Regions from separate parts of the Bacillus sp. ISL-35 genome, predicted to be linked through region 2. Evidence: a T-box and tRNA genes for the amino acid it is inferred to sense, from the RefSeq annotation. Region 2 holds a T-box; the other holds one or more tRNA genes.
What was found. The T-box of region 2 lies ahead of J7E38_RS22025 (valine--tRNA ligase). A T-box ahead of a tRNA ligase gene usually reads a tRNA of that ligase, here a tRNA-Val.

Region 1 (8,003 bases), on a different contig from region 2:
AGTAGTTAAGAGGATGATTTTTTGGTAAGACCCCTTTGGACATAAAGCTGTTTGCCACTGGTACTTTAAGCAGTTCAGCAAAGCTTTGGAATGCTTCGCTAGCTCCTTGCCTAATTACGCCGTTTCCAATCAGGATAAAAGGTTTTTGACACTTTTTAAGAACTGCTTCTGTTTCATTAATTTCCTCCATCGATGGGACGACACTTGGTGCAGTTCTTTTAGGCATAGCTTTTCTGGAAATTGTCTCTGAAGCCAGGTTCTCTGGTAACTCTACCAGCACTGCTCCAGGCTTTTCACTTGCTGCTCTTCGAAAAGCGTTATGGATAATTTCTGGGACCGTGTCTGATTGTTTAATTTGAACGGACCATTTCGTTGCTGGTTCAAAGATTTTTACTATATCAATAAATTGATGAGACTGTTTATGCTGTCTTTCCATTCCGGCTTGTCCAGTTATCGCTACAACAGGTGACCCATCCAATGTGGCACTTGCAACTCCTGTTAATAAATTTGTGGCACCAGGGCCCAGGGTAGCCAGGCAAACTCCAGGTTTCCCCGCTACCCTTCCATATACATCTGCCATAAATGCTGCGCCTTGCTCGTGGCGAACAGGAACATATTGGATTTCTGTTGATCTGGACAACGAGTCTGCTAGATCTAATACTTCCTTGCCGAATATCCCAAATACGTACCTTACTCCTTCTGTTTCTAAACATTGAACAAGCAAATCAGAAGTTTTCATCATTTCCCTCCAAAAAAATGTACTAATTTAATGGTTTCCTTTGATAACTGATTCATTCAGGGGAAATGATAAATTTTCAAAAACTAAAAAGCAGTATATAAGTCATTCATCACAGCTTTGCGGAGAAAACCGAAAATGCTGATGAATTTTTTCTGATTTCTCGTTCATAATGGTTCACACTCAATTCACTCACAGAAAAGCTTATATAGGCCACCTGCATTTATAAAATAATGAAATGGAATGAGGAAAAGCCCCAGCCAAACAAATTTCTCATATGCGCTTAACTTACCTGGTTCTGCTGCTTTATAGCTGAGAAAAGCCTTAACCTAATCCATGACCCTATTCTGGTACTGTTAGAGGATTCCTGACCATATTCTTATAAAAGAAAACAATAAGCTGAGGTGAATATTTACTTGGAAAAAGTTAAGGTAAGTTTACGTCCAGTTGTAAGCAAGATCAATTTACCCACCGTTATGAAAACAGCCCTTTTACCGGGAGACTCAATTGAAAGATTATTTATTGCAACCCAAATAGGAGAAATTTTTTATATAGGTAACGGAGACATTAAAACTTTTTTAGATATTCGACCGCAAGTCCTTAAACTTGGTGATCAAGGTGGTGGATACGATGAACGGGGATTATTAGGGCTTGCATTTCATCCCCAGTTTTATTACAACGGTCTATTCTATCTTCATTATTCAGTAGCTGGGTCACAAGGGCAAGGTGCACTTCCTGATACTTCTATGCCTGACCCTTGTGACCCAAACACCCTAAATCGAAAATGGGTTAATAGAGAAGTTCAATTTGATCATATAGATACAGTAGAAGAATGGATTCTTCAAACGAATGGACAGCCTCAAAAAAGACGAACATTGCTGAACTTAAGAAGGCCCTTTTTTAATCATAATGGTGTCAATAGCTTAAACTTTTCACCTGAAACAGGAAAACTGGTTTTAACAACAGGAGATGGCGGTTTAGGATATGATCCATTTAATTTGAGTCAGGATGATATGGAAATCGCCGGTAAAATAATTGAAATTGATGTAGTTAAAAATACATCTTTCAATAATCTACTCGTAGTTACTCGTTTTCCTGAACTGCCTGCACCAATCCAGGAAATACTAACGGTGATTGCCAAAGGAGTTCGCAATATACCAGGGATATCATTTCAAAGGAATTACAATCATTATATTAAATATGTGGGTAATGTCGGACAGGATTTGGCAGAATCGATTTTTTCATTCATTCATTATAGACCGATACCGGTCCCTGAACTTGTAATGAACTCCAGGACCACTCAGGAAATGTATATTAACTTTGGCTGGCGTGGCTGGGAAGGTGCTTTTCCTACTTCGATTATGAATGTCTGCTCTGCTAATTCGAATTCGGATAAGAAAACCATTGTTTATTACGATGAAGCAATTGAAACATCAGTTAGGCGGATCCAGCCATTAACTAGTTATTATCATAAAGATCCACGACCAGATAAGTTTGGCGGCACTGCCCTTACAGGAGTCCATCCATATATGGGAAAAGGGATACCGGCTTTAACGGGAAGCGTTTTGTTTACGGATTTAGCCCGCAAGGATGAATCGGCCACTTCAGTTAAAGGAGTATTAGCTTATACTAGGGTAAGGCCAGACTGTAAACTAAATGATTATAGTATTATTGAAACTGACTACAATTTTAGAACTGAATCTGCCTATTATGTTAGTTTGGGAGCGAATCTGGACCAAACCAGATTATTTTTGGGGGTTTATGGCTCGATGAAAGTGACTGACTTTAACCAGGGTACAATTTTTGAAATCATTCCTTGAATCTTGAACCCTTTCTGATTTCTGAGGGCTTTATCTGCCAGGCAATAGTGAGAGATTTGGCAGACACTAAATTATTAACCTTTTTAATCTTTTAAAAATGTTTAATGCAATTTCAACCCATAACCAGCTATAAAGGAAAGCAAATAAAAAGATCCCTGCGGTTGTAAGAAATGAAAAGGAATCTGAAACAACTGGTCCTAAAACGGGAAAGTCGAAGATAAATAGCAGAATGATAATTCCCAGCATTAAAAAAATTGTACCTGCCGCAATAATGCTTAATCTCTTCCTAAATAAGCAAAATGCTGCTCCTATCCCCAGTCCCAACAGTCCTGTTGTAAAGGCGAATACAATTAATTCACTTGGCTGCAGAATAAATAACAAGATAATGGTCAGCAAGTAAGACATTACTCCAAGTGGAATGGAAAACATTGAACATAACAAAATAGGTGCAGTGGCGAGCGGACTAAAAAATAATCCTATACCTGGCAAAAAGCCTCCAGCTGCCTGTAGCATAACTGATATACAGGCCAAAAAAGACCCCAAAATGAGCTTCATCGTTTTTTTGCGTTTTTTGAATATCAGTTTAGATAAACGCACTTCATTAGAAATAGGCTTAAAAAAATACAACTTTCCACCTCATCTTAAATGATATATGGCTTACCGTACATTATATTTATCATTATTAGAAGTGGAACTACTCTTACTATTTTAAACAAAAAAGGAGCATGGATGGGACACCCAAAAAGTTAGATTTCACTCTAACTTTTTGGGTACTCAGTACATTATTGTCCCTGCTTTTTAATTAACATTTACTTTCCCAACCATACCTTCCTGGAAGTGATACCGGCATATCAATTCATAAGTACCCTTCTGTTCTGGTTTCACAGAAATGTTTTTTTCTTTTCCTGGCTGGAGCTCGATGTCAATCCCCAGCTTTTCCACTGTAAAGGTATGCTCTTTCTTCCCTTTGTTTCTCAATATCAAGGTTGTAGTGATTCCGTTTGGAATGTTGATAACTTTAGGATTAAAATAATCATCATTCAACTCTACCTCAATCATTTTAGCATTCTCCATAGGTTTAGTTGCAGCAACGGATTCGGCAAAACCACTATGTAACCCTATAGTTGTCACAACCGTGAACATAGCTACAAACAAAATCAATCCTGTAACCCACTTTTTCACAGGCATTTGCTATCCCTCCTTTCCTAATCCTTATTTTTTTCAAAGTTAAATTAAATTATCACTCTAAATTAACGGGAAGCAGCAAGAAGGTATAATATCAGTAGCTAATAATAAAAAAGCTCTGTTAAGTATTGTTCTTAACTGAACATTTTTGAACGGAAACGGCAATAAGTTTTAATAAGGTAGCGGCTGATTGAATTACGCCTACTTGTCTGTTAAATGAGCAAAAAATGTTAGCAAAAAAAACAAAAAAAGCCTCCATCCCCTGTTATATAAGGGATGGAGGCTTTTTCAAAAGTATGATTCCTACTGGGTTCGAACCAGCGACCTCTACCCTGTCAAGGTAGCGCTCTCCCAGCTGAGCTAAGGAATCGTTCTAAGTTGTCCTATTTAATGAGGACATAAATTAATATATACTGGATTCAGTATAAAGTCAATAATTTTTCCCCATAAAGTTTTCTGGATTATGAATTTCTTATACTTTGGATGATCCTATTAATATACTCATCTTCATGAGGTACAAAATCCTTTTTGGAGACCAGCATCTCTTTTGGTTTCTTTTCGCCTTCCTCACTTACCATGAAACCTTTGAGCCTTATTTCATTGGATTTGGCAAACCATAGATCTTCAAAATCGGTCATGCTTGCCACCATGATCCCTGAGACCTCATCCTTTTGAAGCTGGAATTTTTCAATAGGCTGATGTTTCTTGTACAAGAAAACATGGCATAGCTCTCGGTCAATGAATTCTGGGCTGATTAGTGAATCTTTGATGGTACCTAAAGATTGTAAATCTTCAACAGTCACGTCGATTCCGAGTTCTTCCTTTACTTCCCTCAAGCCATCAAGAGGAGTTTCATGCGCCAGAATATGCCCTGCTGCGGTGATATCCAGCAAACCGGAATAATCCTTCTTGGCGGAACTCCGAACTTGAAAATAAAGAAAGTCCTCCCCGTTTATCCGCTCTGTAAACCAGCAATGGAATGTCTCATGCCAGTGGCCAGCTTTATGGACATCGGACCTCGGTGCTGTTCCCAGGCAAGTCCCATGTTGATCAAAAATTCTAAGCATTTCACTCTCCATCCTTCACACCTCCATTCCAAATTATACCACCATTTACCTTTCAAAAAAAATAACGAACAAACGTTCCAAAAAAATTGAATAGAGAACAAATGTTCGGGTATAATATAATTATTAAAAGATAAGGAGTGAATACACATGAATTTTCTTTTGGAAAAATCACTAAAAGAAAACCAGCCTGTTGAAATGATTTATTTTGCAGTCGATAACCAGATCACACAGCGAAGGATCATTGTAAAAGAGATCAGGGGGAATTACTTTAAAGCATTTTGTTTTCTTAGAAACGAGGAACGTTTATTCAAGGTTGAAAACATCCTATCCATCATGCCAGAAAAACGGCACTTCCTTAAAATCAGTTAAAAAAGAAGCCCCCGGAATGAGGACTTCTTAAAATTAACTAACTGTACTTGGCTCAGGTGTATTGTTTCTCTTGATCAGTATTTGCAAAGCAATGAGTAGAACAAAGGAACCAAGTCCGATTATATCCGTAATTTTCTCAGGATAAATCAGCATTAAGCCGCTTACAACTCCAATTATTCTCTCGTACCAGAACAATTTCCTCAGCCAGAAACCAATAATACCTGCACCAATAAGCATCATGCCGGCAAGTGCTGTAAACACCACCCAGATTAAGTAATACCATGTTGTATCAATCATTAACAATTCTGGAGACAATACGAACATATAAGGGATGATGAACGCCGCTATTGCCAGCTTTGCTGAGTTAACCCCTGTTTTTATTGGTTCACCGCCTGACACACCAGCTGCCGCAAAAGCCGCCAGCGCTACTGGAGGTGTAATATCAGCGATGATCCCGAAATAGAATACAAATAAATGTGCAGATAAATCAGGTACTCCCAGCAAAATGATGGCCGGTGCTGCAATGGTTGACGTAATGACATAGTTTGCTGTTGTCGGTGACCCCATTCCTAACACCAGGGATGCAACCATTGTAAACGCCAGGGTCAGGAGTAAATGTCCTCCGGCAAGATCCAACAATCCATTGGCGAGCTTCAGGCCAAGGCCGGTTTTCGTCACTACCCCTACAATGATCCCTGCAGCAGCAGTTGCAGCCGCAACACCTAACGCCGTGCGTGCCCCATCGACAAGCGCATCAATTACATCTCTGAAACCAATCCGGGTTTCTTTCTTTATCGCACTAACCACAACGGTAATAACAATACTCCATAGAGCGGCTCTCATAACACTCATTCCGCTTACCATCAGGACAATGACAGCCAATATTGGCAATAGCAAATAGATTTTAGCCATAACTTCTTTGCGGTCAGGCATTTCTTCAACCTTCAATCCCCGCAGGCCGACCCTTTTTGCTTCAAAATGTGTCATGATCCAAATCCCGGTAAAATAAAGCAGCGCTGGAATTGCTGCAGCCTTAGCGATATCCCAGTAAGTGATGCCACCGCCAATGAATTCTACCATCAAGAAGGCAGCTGCACCCATGATAGGCGGCATAAGCTGGCCACCGGTAGAAGCAGCTGCTTCTACTGCACCTGCAAATTCTTTACGATATCCGAGCTTTTTCATCATCGGAATCGTGAATGAGCCAGATGTAACAACGTTAGCTACAGAACTGCCGCTGATTGTTCCTTGCAGGGCACTAGAAAAAATCGCAACTTTAGCAGGACCGCCGACTCTTTTTCCGGCAATGGAAACAGCAAGATCGTTAAAATATTGGCCAACGCCTGTTTTCACTAGAAACGCGCCAAATAACAAGAATAAGAAGATAAACGTAGAAGAAACCCCCAATGGTGTTCCTAGGATCCCTTCAGTTGTGAAAAACATTGTCTGGATCAAGCTGTCAAGTTCAAGTCCTCTGTGTGCGAGGAAACCCGGCATATATGGACCATACAATGCATAACCCAAAAACAGAACCGCAATAATCGTAATCGGCAGACCTACCGTTCTCCTTGTCGCTTCGAGGACGAGTAAAACAGCAGCAAGCCCAATGTAAAAATCAACCGGGGTCAGACGGCCAACCCTGTTGACTAGTTCATCAATCATCAGCGGCCAATAAGCACCAACAGCAATCGCAATAATCGCTAATAGGATATCGTACCAGGCGACTTTATGATGAACACGGTCTTTTTTTCGGGCAGGAAATAAAATAAAAATCAGTGCAAGCGCAAAGCCCAGATGGATGGATCTTTGCAACTGTGCAGTCAATACTCCAAAAATTGATGTGTATAACTGGAATAGTGAGAATGACAGCAGCAAGATGAATGCAATCATGCCCATTATCCCTTTTAATTTCCTTGATGCAGCTTCAGGATCGTATTTTTCCAACAGCTCCTGCTGTTCCTGTTCTGTTAATGTTTCATTCTTCATGCTCAAGGATATTCACTCCTTTCATTTGCTGAATAACATTAATTTTCATTACTTTTATCCTTACTCTCGTTCCAGGTTTTATTGCCTGAGCAAGCGGAAAGGAGATCTTACCTTGCAAAAACGTGTGATTTGCCCTCACTTTGCCGACGCGGAGGTCAAAGTGCTTAAATCTTCTATCCATATTCTTAATAAGGTACTTGCCATCCTGCATCTCAAAATGTTCACCTTCCGCAATTTCTGATGGCATACCAATCGCAAAATCTTCATACTCCAATTCATATTGCTGAATCTCATTTTGTTCGGTAATTTTATAGCTTTCAATTACGTCGGACAAATGGATGGAATGTGTATACTTTATCTTAAACTTGTCCCCTTGTGCAATAGGTACATAGCATAGTACATCTTCTTCTTCAGGTTGAAGAAAAACAAGAGCTTGTTTATAAGGAATATTGATTGAGATTAATAAAATGAACATAATGAGGAGCAACAGAACGAAGATCTTTTTATTAAAATTAATTAAGTTCATATAACCCATGCCTCGCCTGTCCTATAACGTTCAAAGAGGTTTGATTAATATTCAGTAAAAAAAGACCGGAATAGGGTTCGGTCTGTTCTGTCGTGGAACCGCCGAAGTAACAAATGCACTCCAGAAATATTAATTGACCGGGCAAAATCCAATGATGGATTTTGTCCGGCCAGAGTTTGAATATTACTCAGCAGCTTTGATTCCTTTTTCATCAAAATACTTCTGTGCTCCTGGGTGTACATCAATTCCTACACCATTCAAAGCATTTTCAGGCTTGATCTGCTTAGCTTTTGCATGTTGTACCTGGTCAAGGT
Region 2 (8,003 bases):
CTACAAGGGTAAAACCGTTTCTTTCCATCCTGGGTTCACTCCTTGTAACCAAAAGTTTCATAAACATTCTTATATGTATCGTTACTTTTCTCCTGAATCGAAACTACTACTAAATTTAAATCCATTGGCAAATTATTATTAAATGAGTCAGCGTGCATAATTTGGACTACAGGATAATACTTTTTTTCTCCAACTTCCAGGAAAAAACGTTCGTTAGATGCGAAATCAGTTCCATATAATTGATTCCATTCCTCAATTGTTAAATCGGTCGTGTAAGGGGATTTTTTAATGATATGTAAAATTTCCTGGCTTAGCTGGGCAGCAGAACTTCTGCTTTCATTATCGGAATTAAAAATCTTTGCCTGTAAAAAAAAGCCTGCAAAAGAAAGGAGTACAATCGAAAGCAACGCGACTCCAAGGGTAACTTCTAATAAATGATAACCATGCTGGTTTAATCTTTTAGACATGGGCCGCTCCTTCTTTCGCATAATCCTCATACTTTCTTCCTATTATACTAGCAAACGACACTATATGACACTATGAATCTGCAGCGAAAACTGACAATTAATAGTGATATGGAACAGAAAAAATACCACCTGAATAAGTGGTATTTCATCATTTCACATATTCCGCAACTCGGTTCCGTCCGGATCGCTTTGCTCCAACATATAAGGCCCGGTCAGCATGCCGGATTAATGCCAATGAATCATCGGCGTCCTGAGGCGCAGTGGCTACACCGATTGAGGCGGTGATGTTGACATGCAGCTGTTTTCCTTCTTCATCCATTGATTGCAGGAGGATAAAAGGCTCATTTGCAATCAGCAGCCTGATTTGTTCGGCCAGTTTCAGCGCATCGCCTTTCATCATGTTTGGCACCAGGATGACGAACTCTTCTCCGCCGTATCGTGCAAGGGTTCCAATCATGCCGACTTTTTTCCTGAGACGTTCGCCTACCTGTATTAAAATCTCATTTCCGCTTTGATGACCGTATGTATCATTGACAGATTTGAAATGGTCGATGTCGAGCAGAATGAGGGATAGGAGGTCCCTTTGGCCTGATTGCAGCTTTTCGAATTCGGTGGTCAGCCTGTTTTCGAAATAACGATAATTATACAATCCAGTGAGCGCGCATCGCTCGCTGTTTGCCTTTGTTTTTTCGTGATGCCTTGCATTTTCCACGGCAATCGCGAAGTGGGAGCAGAGAATGTCGACTATCATCAATTGTGATTTTTCAAATGCTCTTTTTTTGTTTGCGGCGAGGACGAGTACACCGACAACCTGGTTGTTCCGGGCAATGGGAACGCCGAGTATGCTTTCAGCTCCCGGTGGGACATAGCCTGAATTTATGTGGCTCCATTCTTTTTTGGAGTGGAAGAGTACAGGTTTTTTCCCTGCCCAGACGAGTCCGCTGATTCCTTTGCCTTTTTCAAGCGGTGCCGCAACCGGTTCCAGGACTTCCCCGAATTCAACCTTATGGATCAATTTTAGTTCCTTATCATCCACTACATCCAATATGTAAGCATAATCTACCGGCAGCATCTCAATCAGCTTTTTGACGAAAAGATCAAGCACTTCATCTGCCTTCAATCTTTCTGCCAGCTGATGTCCGATTTCCGCCGCATTCTGTAAAAATTGGTTCACCTTGTCGCTGGAGTAATAGAGACTGAGAATGATAGACAGACTTGCGAAGGGAATCCCAACGAACAATAACGAATAATGTCCCATTTCACTCAAATACAGCTCATATAGAACGAACCCAATCGGGAAGGTGATCAATGTCGTGACTGTTTCCCAAATAAAGTCTTTTCCGAAGTATGGCCCCTTCTGTTTTAAAATCATCGCTTGCAAAAATAACAAGAATAGGGTGTTCACTCCGTAATTGCTAATGCCATAAACTGTTCCAAGGACATAAATGTATGGATCCTTTGCCAGATCAACCCCTTCACGACCACCGAGCGCATAAAACAGCAGACCGCTCACCAATGATACGATAAAGAACATTAACGAGTTTAATGGAAATCTGTATAGATCCGTTTTTTGAACACGCAGCCTCATCAAAAGGATCAATACCGAAATCTGCATCAACATCATTTCGATGAAAATTCCGTAGTTCAGGAATACCGCGAGTGATACCCATTGAATCAGGAAGATGGGCGTATTGTTGACGACCATCGGCATGGAAGCCACGACGGCCATCAGGACAAGAAAGGGAATGACTTCCCAGACGCTGACATCCGGTGGTGGATAAACTTGATATATCACCCAGATTCCGACTGGAACGGCCAGCAGCCATGCAAACCAAATAGAGTTTTTGAACATAGGGGATATCTTCATTTATCCACCTCCTTTTGACTGGGTAAAAAGTCTCACTTTTTAAATATTTTAGCAAACTTTTTGTTCAATGTCATAATTTTCTTATTTATTTTTCAGCAGATTCACGATCACCGGCTTTGCTTCTGAAAGAAAATACAGAGAGCCTGTCACGATTAATATTTCATCGCTTTTGATCTCATTTATTTTGCGATGAAGGAAGTCATGATAATCGCTGGCAACGCTAAGTTTATCTGTATTTCCAGCCTCCATCAGCTCTTCGGCAGACGCAGACCGCGGAAAATCAAATGTTGTGAAGACTAGATGGTCCGCTGCATCTTCCAGAGTTGCAATCATCTTGTCAAACTTCTTGTCTTTGAGAGCTGCAAATAAGATGGTAATCTTTTTATCGGCATAACGCGATTTTATTTCACTGGCAAGTGCATTTATTCCTTCTTCATTATGCGCACCATCAATCAGGACATAGGGTTCCTCACTGAGGATTTCAAGACGTCCCGGCCAATAAGCATGGATGAGTCCTTCCCGGATATCAGTTTCTTCAATCATGAAGGAGTAGTAATTAGCAAGGACCTGGGCCGCCATGACTGCACATGCCGCATTGTCGACCTGATGGGAGCCAAGCATGGATGTCTCCAAATTATTGAATTGGCCGAACATGCTGGAGAAGGCAAATCGCTCTCCTTGCTGCAAAGACTCTCTGGTACTTGTTGAATAGTCTTTCTCCATCACATACAGCGGTGATTTTCCTTCTTGCGCCTTTTTTTTGATTACTTCGAGCGCTTCCGGCTGTTTCACTCCCGTAATGACACTCACGCCGTTCTTGATGATTCCCGCTTTTTCAAAAGCGATTTGTTCATAGGTATCACCCAGTATTGCTGTATGGTCCAGCCCGATGCTGGTGATGATTGAGAGCAGCGGATGGATGACATTTGTCGAATCAAAGCGTCCACCGAGTCCCACTTCATAGATGACAACGTCAACTGGAGACATTTTTGCAAAATAGTAGATGGACATGGCGGTGATCACTTCGAATTCCGTCGGTCCGCCCAATTCTGTCTGGTCCAGTTCGTCCGCCAGCGGCTTGATCACATTCGTCAATTCAACCAGTTCATCATCACTGATTGGCTGTCCGTTGATGCTGATCCGCTCATTGAATTGTTCGAAATATGGAGAGGTAAAGGTGCCGACACGGTAGCCTGCTGTCTGCAGGATCGAACGAAGGAAGGTGACTGTAGAGCCTTTCCCATTCGTTCCGCCGACGTGGATTGTCTTGATCGTTCTTTCAGGATGCTCCAGCCTCTCAAGCATCCATTCCATCCTTGATAATCCCGGCTTCATGCCCAGACGCAGCCTTGCATGGATCCATTTCATTGCTTGTTCATATGTTTCAAACATGTAAAACACCTCAATTCATGATGAAGACGAACCAATAATGGTTCGTCTTCAAAGTTTTAATTATTAGTTTCTCAATTCATTGATGCGTGCTTCTACTGCTGCACGTTTTTCAACGTAGTCTTTTTCCTTCGCGCGCTCTTCTTCAATGACTTTTTCAGGAGCCTTTTTAACGAAGCCTTCGTTGGAAAGCTTCTTCTGGACACGTTCGACTTCTTTATCCAGCTTTTCTTTTTCCTTCTGAAGACGGGCGATTTCCTCGTCGATATTGATCAGGCCTTCAAGCGGCATGATGATTTCGAGACCTGTAGCGACTGCTGTCATCGCTTTTTCAGGAGCGTTGACTTCAAGCCCGATTTCCAGGTTTTCTGGATTACAGAAGCGGACAATGTAACCGCGGTTGTTTTCCAGCATGCTTAACGTCTTTTCATCCTTTGCCTTCAGGAACATATCAACCTTTTTGCTGAGCGGCGTGTTCACCTCAGAGCGGATATTCCTTACAGAACGGATGACTTCAACAAGCAGCTTCATATCTTCTGCAGCTTGCTCATCTGTAAGAGCTGCATCAACCTGTGGCCAGCTTGCAACAGTGATTGACTCCCCTTCATGAGGCAGGTTCTGCCAGATTTCTTCGGTAATGAATGGCATGAATGGGTGAAGCAGGCGCATCGTGTTATCAAGAACGTAGGCAAGGATCGATCTTGTCGTCTTCTTGGCCGCTTCGTCTTCACCGTATAGCGGCAGCTTTGCCATTTCAATATACCAGTCACAGAAATCATCCCAGATGAAGTTGTAAAGAGCCCGGCCAACCTCACCAAACTCATAACGGTCTGAAAGTCTCGTAACAGTCTCGATTGTTTCATTCAGCCTTGTCAAAATCCACTTGTCAGCAACTGATTTTTCGCCGCTCAAATCGAATTCCTCATATTTCAGGCCATTCATGTTCATCAATGCAAATCGTGAAGCGTTCCAAATTTTATTGGCAAAGTTCCATGTCGCTTCAACCTTTTCGGTACTGTAACGAAGATCCTGCCCCGGTGAACTTCCTGTTGTCAGGAAGTAGCGGAGTGAGTCAGCGCCATACTGGTCGATGACATCCATCGGATCGACTCCGTTGCCAAGTGATTTACTCATCTTGCGGCCATCTTCGGCACGAACGAGTCCGTGAATCAATACATCCTTGAATGGTCTCTGATCCGTGAATTCTAGTCCCTGGAAAATCATCCTTGAAACCCAGAAGAAGATAATATCGTAGCCTGTTACTAGTGCAGCTGTCGGGTAATAGCGCTTGTAATCAGCTGCTTCTTCATTCGGCCAGCCCATCGTCGAGAATGGCCATAGCGCTGAGCTGAACCATGTATCAAGAACGTCATTATCCTGTTCCCAGTTCTCTGGGTCTGCCGGCGGTTCGTGATCAACGTATACCTCGCCTGTTTCTTTATGATACCAGGCCGGGATGCGGTGACCCCACCAAAGCTGACGCGAAATACACCAGTCGCGGATGTTTTCCATCCAGCGCATATAGGTATTTTCAAAGCGCTCAGGGACAAAGTTTACTTTCTCTTCTTTGCTTTGCAGCGCTACTGCTTCATCAGCAAGCGGCTGCATTTTAACGAACCATTGCGTTGACAGGTATGGCTCAACAACTGCTCCGCTGCGCTCAGAGTGTCCTACAGAGTGCATGTGTTCTTCAATTTTGAAAAGAACACCTTGCTCCTGAAGGTCTTTGACGATTTGCTTGCGGCACTCGAAACGGTCCATGCCCTGGTACTTGCCGGCTTTCGCGTTCATTGAGCCATCTTCATTCATGACAAGGACTCTTTCAAGATTGTGGCGGTTGCCAATCTCAAAGTCATTAGGGTCATGTGCTGGAGTGATTTTAACTGCTCCAGAACCGAATTCCATGTCAACATAATCATCGCCGACAATCGGGATCTCGCGGCCGACGATTGGCAGGGTAACTGTCTTGCCGATCAAATGCTTGTAGCGGTCATCTTCAGGATGGACAGCAACCGCAGTATCCCCAAGCATTGTTTCCGGTCTTGTTGTCGCGATTTCGATATGCCCGCTGCCATCTGCAAGAGGATATCTCATATGGTAGAAAGCACCCTGAACATCTTTGTGGATAACCTCGATATCAGATAAAGCTGTTTTCGCTGCCGGGTCCCAGTTAATGATGTATTCGCCGCGGTAGATCAATCCTTTGCGGTATAAAGATACAAAAACTTCTTTAACAGCCTTTGAAAGGCCTTCATCCAATGTGAAGCGCTCGCGGCTGTAATCAAGTCCAAGTCCAAGCTTTGACCATTGCTTACGGATATGCTGCGCATACTCTTCTTTCCATTTCCATGCTTCTTCTAAAAACTTTTCACGCCCAAGCTCATAGCGGTTGATGCCCTGGCTGCGCAGCTTCTCGTCAACCTTTGCCTGTGTGGCGATTCCGGCATGGTCCATTCCTGGGAGCCAAAGAACATCGTAGCCCTGCATGCGCTTCATGCGCGTAAGGATATCCTGCAGCGCTGTGTCCCACGCATGGCCAAGGTGCAGCTTCCCGGTTACGTTTGGCGGCGGAATCACGATTGTATAAGGTTTCTTCGTTTCATCATCTTTCGCTTCGAAAAACTTTCCTTTGACCCACCATTCATAGCGTCCCTGCTCAATCGAAGACGGATCATATTTGGTCGGCATCGACAAATTCTCTTCCATCATTTTTTCCTCCATTCAAATGCTTTTCTTTTGGAAAATAAAAAAACTCCATTCGCCATAAAAGGACGAATGGAGTATGTTCGCGGTACCACCTTTTTTCCCAGCAACGTAAAAACAGAATCCTGCTGCTGGCTCAAATATGGATAACGGCTCTTCACCGTCGCCTGTTACTGAGATTATCCCGTTCCCAGGCGATGCTCAAGGGCGACCTTCCATGGTTCCTGCTTAGAAGTCCTCCCAGCAATTGGACTTCCTCTCTTGAAGCTGGCTTCTCATGTACTCTTCCCTGTCAATGCTTTGCTTTATTTTTGGTTTTTGTATATTAGTTATACTACCTAAAAAAGATGATTGACGTCAATCATCATTTCCTATTTTTCATTATTTTATACATCACGCCACATACTGTGCCAATAATCAGCACATTTTGTGCCAATGCCTCATAGAATAAAAAAGGGATATCTTACATGCTTGGAGGGATGGCTATGAAAAGAAAGAGGTATAATCCGTATACACTCCCCAGGTGGGCGAGGACGGCGAGGGCAGTGTGCGCACAGCTGATCATTCCTTTTTGTGTATTTCAGGGAATACGAACCCTTTTCTTCCCGTCAACCTTTGATGTCTTCCTGCTAACAATTTTCATCCTGATCGCTTTGGCAATCAAATTTGAAATATTTTAAGGAGCCTTAGAGCCGCTTTCAGCTCTGGGCTCCCTCTTGTTTTGCCTGCTCTTTCTGCTTTTCGAGATCATCCATTTTGGTTACCACATAGCCAGTATTGTTCAAAAGCCAATATTGGCGCTGGAGTTTTTGGACAAACCTCCTTTCATCCACTTCTTTTTTGCGTTGATGATAGGTCTCTGCGACCCGGATGATGCCTGACGGAAAGGCAAGATAGCTCATGAATAACTGCATTTCATCATCACGGAAAGGAAAATGCTTCAGGTATACATAAATCCAGTCAATGATTTCGTCACCGTGCTTCGGCTGCGTTTTTAAAGACCTTGCCAGAAACGGCAGCAAATCCTGAATCGGAGAACCCTTCCTTGCTTTTTCAAAGTTGATAAAATAACCGTATCCCCTTTCATCGAACAGAAAGTGCTCAGGCGAGACTTTGCCATGAAGCGTCACAGTCCTCGTTTTCTTTTGCTCCTTCGTTTTCTCACTCCACGCCTCCAGCTTTTGTCTGGCAAACTGCATCGCCTGCCGAATCTGGATGTAATACAGACAGAATGTTAGTTCAAACGGGGACATATACACCCGGTTCTCGCAGCTCTCAAGGAAACCATTGACGAACTCTTCTTCTTTCTCCCATTCCTTCAATGTCTGTTCATAATGCTCTTGCTTCACTTCCGGGCTGATTTCCAGCTCCTTGGCTGACAGGGTATGCATTCTTGCCAGCTCCCTGAACAGCTGTTTATGCCTTTCAGATTGATCCTCCCTGATGGCATTTGGCATCCATGGCATTAAATAATACAGCGAATTATTATGCAAAACCCCATATCTGCCGTCGTTAGCCGGATAGACGGGAACAATCCTGTTATAGCCTTTTTGATAAAGAGTCTGGATATGCTTGAT

Region 1: it encodes a tRNA-Val, which carries the amino acid that the T-box ahead of J7E38_RS22025 (valine--tRNA ligase) is inferred to sense. The anticodon was not compared.

Annotation. Positions count from the first base shown of each region.
Region 1 covers NZ_JAGGQK010000002.1:267,974-275,976, reverse strand. The annotation lists gene J7E38_RS04585 (acetolactate synthase large subunit) at 1-739, opposite strand, end outside; gene J7E38_RS04580 (PQQ-dependent sugar dehydrogenase) at 1,153-2,556, shown strand; gene J7E38_RS04575 (hypothetical protein) at 2,623-3,183, opposite strand; gene J7E38_RS04570 (cupredoxin domain-containing protein) at 3,355-3,744, opposite strand; tRNA gene J7E38_RS04565 (tRNA-Val) at 4,039-4,111, opposite strand; gene J7E38_RS04560 (NUDIX hydrolase) at 4,203-4,820, opposite strand; gene J7E38_RS04555 (WYL domain-containing protein) at 4,956-5,177, shown strand; gene J7E38_RS04550 (TRAP transporter permease) at 5,211-7,163, opposite strand; gene J7E38_RS04545 (DUF1850 domain-containing protein) at 7,153-7,698, opposite strand; gene J7E38_RS04540 (TAXI family TRAP transporter solute-binding subunit) at 7,873-8,003, opposite strand, start outside.
Region 2 covers NZ_JAGGQK010000024.1:1,866-9,868, reverse strand. The annotation lists gene J7E38_RS22045 (PulJ/GspJ family protein) at 1-28, opposite strand, end outside; gene J7E38_RS22040 (type IV pilus modification PilV family protein) at 36-467, opposite strand; gene J7E38_RS22035 (sensor domain-containing diguanylate cyclase) at 616-2,334, opposite strand; gene J7E38_RS22030 (bifunctional folylpolyglutamate synthase/dihydrofolate synthase) at 2,416-3,726, opposite strand; gene J7E38_RS22025 (valine--tRNA ligase) at 3,790-6,429, opposite strand; T-box leader at 6,488-6,731, opposite strand; gene J7E38_RS22020 (hypothetical protein) at 6,912-7,106, shown strand; gene ysxE (spore coat protein YsxE) at 7,125-8,003, opposite strand, start outside.